Regions from separate parts of the Devosia sp. ZW T5_3 genome, predicted to be linked through region 1. Evidence: riboswitches for the same ligand, from Rfam matches in the RefSeq annotation. Region 1 holds a riboswitch; each other region holds the start of a gene.

Region 1 (2,259 bases):
CTCAAATGGGAAGACGAGACGGCCACTGATATCACTGCCAATTACACACTGAACGACAAAGGCAATGTCGGCGTCGATAACCGCTGCTTTGACGAAGATGGCAAACCGGCCCGCGCATTGGGCGAAGCCTTTGCAGTGGATGACACCAATGCCCGTCTGAAGGTGAGCTTTCTGCCCCCGGTTGTCCGGTGGCTGCCCTTTGGCAGGGGTGATTATTGGGTGCTCAAGATCGATCCCGATTACGCCGTTTCCCTGGTCGGCTCACCCAGCAGAAAATATCTGTGGGTGCTGGCCCGGCGGCCATTCGTCGCCCGCGAAACGCTCGACGAATATCTGGCCGAAGCCCGCCGCCAGGGCTTTGATTTGACCGGGCTTATTACCCCGCGCCACACCGGTCGCGTAGTGAGCGACGACATGGTCGAAGGCAAATGAGCTGAACGGTCAGCATCGGCCACCGGCAGGACTTGCGGCCACATTAGCCGGCGTATATGAGAGCCATGTCACGGTTCCGCCAATTGAGCGCGGATCAAAAGGGAACACGGTGCGGATTACCCATCAGGGGCCAAAACCGAGGCTGCCCTCGCAACTGTAAGCGGCGAGTTTGCTGTTCATTACCACTGGCCTTTTGGCCGGGAAGGGAACAGCAAGCATCCGAGCCGCGAGCCAGGAGACCTGCCGCGACACCGACCAGCATGCCGGACGAGGTGTTTCGGCGGGGTTCGAGCCAGCTTGGCTGGCTTGTCGTGCGCGTTCTCGTCCGTAACAGGACCGCTCACACCCTCGCATCTATGCCTATCGGCCTGCCGTTCGGTTGTCCCGAACTGCATCACGAGAGGTTATGATGCGTCTTCCTGCTATCGTCACCGGCACCTTGCTTGCCGGCGTGGCCTGCATGCCTGCAACAGCGGCCACACGCTACCCGCTCATTCTTGAAAATTGCGGCGCCACCATCACCATTGCGGCCGCGCCGCAACGCGCGGTCGGCATCGGCCAGAACAGTTCCGAAATCATGTTGCTGCTGGGATTGGCCGACCGCATGGTCGGCACAGCAGTGTGGGTTTCCCCCGTGCTGGAGGAATTGGCTAAGGCCAATGCCGGCGTGCCGCGCCTGGCCGATAATCAGCCCAGCTTTGAAAGCGTCGTCGGGACCAATCCCGATTTCGTTGCGGCGCAATTCCTGTCGGCCCTGGGGCCGGAGGGCCGCGTCGGCACCCGCGAGCAATTCGCCGATCTGGGCGTGCCCAGCTATGTCTCGCCCACCGATTGCGACACGACCGATAATATTTCCGCCGATGGCTCGCGGGCCAATTTGTGGACGCCAGAATTGTTGTATCGCGAGATCGAAGAACTGGCCGCGATCTTTGATGTTTCCGCGCGTGGCGAAACGCTGGTCGCCGATTTCCGGGCACGCGAGCAGGCGGTGCGGGATCGGCTGGCCGGCCGCTCCGATGATATTTCGATCCTATTCTGGTTTTCGAGCGCGGAGATTGCCGGCGATGCCTGGGTGGCGGGCAAGAACGGCGCTCCAGGCTACATCACCGACGTGTTGGGCGCCCGCAATGTCATCGAGACCGAAGCCGAATGGCCGCTGGTCAGCTGGGAAGCAATCGCCACCGCCGACCCGGCCGCGATCGTCATCGGCACGATGGATCGGCGCACGCAGGCGGCGGACGATCCAGCGGTCAAGCGCGAATTCTTGCACACGGACCCGGTCGCCAGCGCATTGTCGGCGGTGCAAGCCGGCCATATCGTCGAAATGGACGCGCAGGCAATGAACCCGACACTGCGCACCATTGGCGGGCTCGAAAAGCTTGCCACGGCGCTGGAAGGCTTCGGTCTCCTCGATTGAGCACAATTGCAGGTCTGCGCCCGGCCTTCCGGCCGGGTGTTCTTATCGTCATCGCCACCGGCCTTCTGCTGCCCGTGGCGATTGCATTGGGGGTGGGCATTGGTGAAATGCCCATCAGCCTTGAAACGACCGTGCAGGCGGTGACCAATCGCCTGGGCTGGACGCGGCACGAGCTCAGCCGCATCCAGGAAAGCGTGATCTGGGACTATCGGCTGAGCCGCTCGCTCGCCGCCGCCTGTTGCGGCGCGGGCCTGGCGCTTTGTGGTGCCATATTACAATCGCTGCTGCGCAATCCGCTGGCCGAACCCTATGTGCTGGGGATTTCGGCCGGCGCCTCGACCGGGGCGGTTTGCGTCATGCTGCTGGGGCTGGGTGCCGGGGCGGTGACGCTGTCGGCGGGTGCCTTTGCC
Region 2 (2,259 bases), on a different contig from region 1:
AAAAGTCACGTCGCGATTGCAGCTCTTGACGGTGACGGGATAGGCGAGCGCTGTGGCCGTGGTTGCGGCCAGCAGGGCCGGCACGAGGAAGGTGAAGGCAAGACGCACGGAAATATCCTCAAGGTTTGTCGTTGAGATGGAAGGAAAAGCGGGGCCGGCCCGTTGCAGGGTGGGCGTCGATGGCGACGTCGACCGCGAAGGTCCGGCGGATGGATTGGGGGGTCAGCACGTCGAGCGGAGCGCCCAATTGCACCTGGCGGCCATTGTCGAGCACCAGCACGCGATCGGCATGGGCCGAGGCCAGTGCCAGATCGTGCAGCGAGACGATGACGGTGGCGTCGAGGCGCGAGAGTAGCGCGAGCACTTCGAGCTGGTGGCGGATGTCGAGATGGTTGGTGGGCTCGTCGAGAATGAGCAGATCGGGCTTCTGCAACAGTGCGCGGGCGATCATCACCCGTTGTTTTTCGCCGCCGGAGAGTGTGGCGAAATCGCGAGCGGCAAAGCTGGTGAGACCCATCAATGCCAGCGCGCTTTCCACCTCGGCCAGATCGGCCTGACCGAACCGTCCCAGATGCGGTGTCAGGCCCAGTTCGACAATCTCGGCGACGGTCAGGCCGAAATCGGTCGCTGGCTCCTGCAGCACCGTAGCAATCCGGCGGGCGCAATCGCGCGGAGCCATGGCCCAGATGTCAGCACCATCGAGGGCGACTGTCCCGCTAGTCGGCTGATGATAGCGATAGAGGCACCGCAGCAGCGAGGACTTGCCAGCGCCGTTCGGCCCTACGACAGCGAGCATCTCGCCCGGCGCAACGCTGAACGCGATGTCGTGCAGCAGCCGCGCCGCTCCAGAAGGTCCCCAGCTCAGCCCGTCGACCTGCAGGGCAGCCGGGCGCCGGGTGCGGCCGGACGGGTCGAAGGGAAGCAGATGATCAGCAAGGTGGACGTGGTTCACCGAGGCGCTCCGCAGATGCGGGGCGCATTGCGGGCGAAATCAGGCTGAGCTTTTTGGTCGTGTCGTCAAGCGCCATCATCGTTCCCCGCGGCACACCCCGGCCGGGTTGAAAGGTGTGTCGATGGCAGGTCTCCTGACTTGCGGGTCACGGCGCCTTCGAACCTTCCCAGCCTTACGGCCAGTGGCATCTCGAAAGAGCTATCCGCTCACAGTTGCGGGGGCAGTCACGGTTTTGCGCCCTGATGGGTACGTCGCACCGTGTTCCCTTTTAATCCCCGTTGGCTTGTGGCCGCCGAAGAACCTACGACGGGTGCATAGGGCATTGTGGACGCAGCGTTGTCAATGTCCGCTCTCGGTAAGTTACAACTGTGGCCTCTATGGCCGGCATGGGGTCGAGTGCGGACTGGCCTGTTTCGCCTGGGAAGCGGACTGGCGTTAGAAGCAAGTGAGGCCAGGGTGGACGCGATCCGCCCCAGCGCGTTTCGATTGCCTCACTGCGCGGCGTTTTGCAGGTTGGCGGTCATTTCGGCGAGGCCTGCTTCTCGCGTCATAATCGGCGCGTAGCCGAGTTCGCGGCGCGCCTTGCCGATGTTGAGCGTTATCGTAACGGCCGATGTGGCGAAGGACTGCAAGGTCAACGGAGCGGTGATCTTCCCACCCGAAAGCCCGTACAGCCGATCGCCCACACCGGCGATGAAACGTAGCAGTGCGCGCGGCACCGACTTTTCTGGTGCCGTGACGCCTTGCGTGGCCATCAGCGCGGTTGCAAAATCGCGGAACCGAACGGGCCCCTCGTCGCCAAGAAAGTAGATCTCGCCGCCTTTGCCCCTGGCGATCGCCAGTTCAATGCCATGACAGAGATTGGCGATGTGGATGGTCGTCGTCAGATAGTCGCCGCCACTGATCCAGGCGAACTGCCCCGATTGAACAGCACCTAGCAGATGGGGTAAGGCAGTCGTGTCATCACGCCCCCAGACAAAGCGGGGCCGAACCACAATGACATCCATGCCACCGCCATTGTTGGACAGGGCGTAGCGTTCGGCGGCGGCTTTGCTGCGAGAATACGATCCGGCGGGGCGACGCGGCAAAGGATGGCGTTCATCGACATTGATGAGGGGGCGTCCATCAGCCAGAACGGATTCCGTGCTGAGATAAATCGCTCGCTGGATGCCCCCTGCCCGCGCCGCCTTGAACACCGCCTTGGTGCCTTCTTCATTGACGCGCTGCTGGCTTTCGGTGCCCGGACCATGATCGGTATCGGCGGCGGCGTGGATCAGTACGTCACATCCTTCCATGCCAGGCACCAG
Region 3 (2,259 bases), on a different contig from region 1:
GCCGAACAGGGTGCCGAGCACGGCCCAGAACACGGCCGAGGTGCCAAGGGTGATGGCGGCGAATTCGGTGGCTAGGTGGGCAGGGACGGCGCTGGGCTCATCGGGGGCGACGGGCGCGCCGATAATGTGGGGGGCCGCGATCAGCGCGACGGCGACGGCAATGGCCCAGCTGGCGCGGGTCTTGGCGAGCAACACGAAAGCGGCGCCGGTGGCGACGGCCGTGCCCACCCACCAGAGCTGGCGGGCGAACAGATCGGCGGCAGGCATGCCGGGGAGTTCGGGCGCCAGGCCATAGGCGGGGGCCAGCGAGAAGGTGATAAAACCGGCGGCGCCCCAGAGCAGGCCATTGGCGAAGGTGATAGGGATATTGGCGAACATAGAGATGGCGCCGATGACCAGGGCAAAGCCGGTGGCGGCGAGGACCGTGGCGAGCGTCGTATAGGCGGTGCGCTCGAAGCCGTCTTGCGGGGCCCATTCTTCGGGCTCGGCGGCCGTGCTGGCGGCGGCGTCATCGTGGCTGTGTTCGGCCGTGCCGAGAGCGTGTTCGTGATCAGCGACAGCGGCGGCCTCGCCATGGCTGTGGCCGCCTTCGCCCTCGAAGGTCTCGGCATGCAGAATGAGCGGGGTGACGCGGAAATTCTGGATGGCGGCGGTCAATAGGCCAGCGGCCAGCGCTGCGAAAAGCGCAGCGGCAAACAAGTTACGGATCATTTTGTTTCTCTCGTGCGCTGCCTTAGTGGCAGGGGAAGCCCATGGCGTGGCGGGTGTCGTGGGCGCCGTTATGCAGGCGGAAATCGCCGGCAAAGCCGGTGCCGACCAGAAGGGTCAGACCGAGCATGAGGGCCAGGACACCAGCGATGAGGCGCTGGGACAGGGAGAGAGACGTGGAGACGGTGGTCGTCGTATTGATCGTGGTATTCATGGCAGCACCCTCCGTGCGCGGAATAGATTGGGCTTTTCGCCCGGCTGATGTGCCGGCAGGTCTCCTGGCTCGCGGTGATAACCACTCCCCTCGCCTTCCCGGCTATTCGCCAGTGGCATGAGAGGGGAATGCACCGCTTACAGTTGCGGGGGCAGCCACGGTTTTGCGCCCTGATGGGTACGTCGCACCGTGTTCCCTTTTCCAGCCTTCCGCTTGCGGCGTGATGCCTTGGGCTTCAGGCTGAGTATCCCCTTGCCACAACGGACGCGGGGAACCAACACGAGGATTGGTTTGCCACTAAATCGGGCGGACCGCAATGTGGTTGGTAGGAAAAGCGGCGCTGGGTCAAGCGTGGGGTCGGCGCGTTCGAGCCAATTTGGCGGACGGCGGAACCGGCGACTCGCAGTAGACCTGATCGCCAAAATCTGCGGGAGACACGAGATGAAACCGATCAAATTCAGCCGCGAGGAAACCAAGGCGATCGTGGATGAAATTCGCGACTATTTCCGAAACGAACTCGACCAGGACATTGGCTCCATTCCGGCCGAGATGCTGATGATGTTCTTTGCCGACAAGATGGGCGCCTATTTCTACAATCGCGGGGTTTATGACGCGCAGGTTTTGGTGCGCGAGCGGATGGATAATCTGAGTGATGATCTGTTTGGGCTGGAGCAGCCGACCAAGCATGTGCGCTAGGGCATAAGCACGAATGTGAAATCCACTTTCGCGGCAAAGCGGCTAGGGGTAAGCAGTGAGGCCGCCAATCGGCGGTTTTCTGGCCTTTTCAGGAGGAAGCCTTGGGCTTCAACTTTGCCACTTTTGCCCCGATTGGGCTGCTGCTCGCGTCCAATGTGTTCATGACCTTTGCCTGGTATGGGCATCTGAAATGGCCGACATCGGCGCTGTGGCTGGCGGTGATGATCAGCTGGGGCATCGCGTTTTTCGAATATTGGCTGGCCGTGCCGGCCAATCGGATCGGGGAAGCGGTCTATAGCCCGTCCGAACTCAAGACCATTCAGGAAGTCATCTCGCTGTCGGTGTTCGCGGTGTTCACCGTGTTTTACTTTGGCGAGAAGCTGACGCTGAACCACGGCATCGGGTTCGGGATGATCGCGCTGGGGGCATTTTTTATCTTCAAGGGCCCGATCAAGTAGGATCGGCTGTTGGCTGTGATGTGAGGTCTTGACGATTGCGACCGTAATGTTATTACGTTGCGTCGACACATGTATAGCACAAGAACGGCCATGGCTCACCAGCATACGCATCCGCACGCCCCGGTAAAATCGAGGGGGCGCAGCTTTGGCCTGGCGCAGATGAGTGCGCTGGCGCGGCTGGCC

The links. A riboswitch is a leader RNA that binds a small molecule or an ion and turns the genes downstream of it on or off. The one in region 1 is predicted to bind cobalamin.
Region 2: it holds a riboswitch for cobalamin, as region 1 does, so the genes downstream of both, ACI3KW_RS01560 (ABC transporter ATP-binding protein) here and ACI3KW_RS15950 (ABC transporter substrate-binding protein) in region 1, are expected to answer to the same signal.
Region 3: it holds a riboswitch for cobalamin, as region 1 does, so the genes downstream of both, ACI3KW_RS21690 (CbtB domain-containing protein) here and ACI3KW_RS15950 (ABC transporter substrate-binding protein) in region 1, are expected to answer to the same signal.

The regions. Positions count from the first base shown of each region.
Region 1 is NZ_JBJDRE010000012.1:133,241-135,499, forward strand. It holds gene ACI3KW_RS15945 (lipocalin family protein) at 1-432, shown strand, start outside; cobalamin riboswitch at 487-695, shown strand; gene ACI3KW_RS15950 (ABC transporter substrate-binding protein) at 839-1,849, shown strand; gene ACI3KW_RS15955 (FecCD family ABC transporter permease) at 1,894-2,259, shown strand, end outside.
Region 2 is NZ_JBJDRE010000001.1:316,698-318,956, reverse strand. It holds gene ACI3KW_RS01565 (ABC transporter substrate-binding protein) at 1-108, opposite strand, end outside; gene ACI3KW_RS01560 (ABC transporter ATP-binding protein) at 119-952, opposite strand; cobalamin riboswitch at 1,058-1,272, opposite strand; gene ACI3KW_RS01555 (NAD-dependent epimerase/dehydratase family protein) at 1,444-2,259, opposite strand, start outside.
Region 3 is NZ_JBJDRE010000024.1:3,670-5,928, forward strand. It holds gene ACI3KW_RS21685 (CbtA family protein) at 1-711, opposite strand, end outside; gene ACI3KW_RS21690 (CbtB domain-containing protein) at 734-922, opposite strand; cobalamin riboswitch at 959-1,157, opposite strand; gene ACI3KW_RS21695 (DUF2164 domain-containing protein) at 1,364-1,618, shown strand; gene ACI3KW_RS21700 (DMT family protein) at 1,720-2,076, shown strand; gene ACI3KW_RS21705 (hypothetical protein) at 2,167-2,259, shown strand, end outside.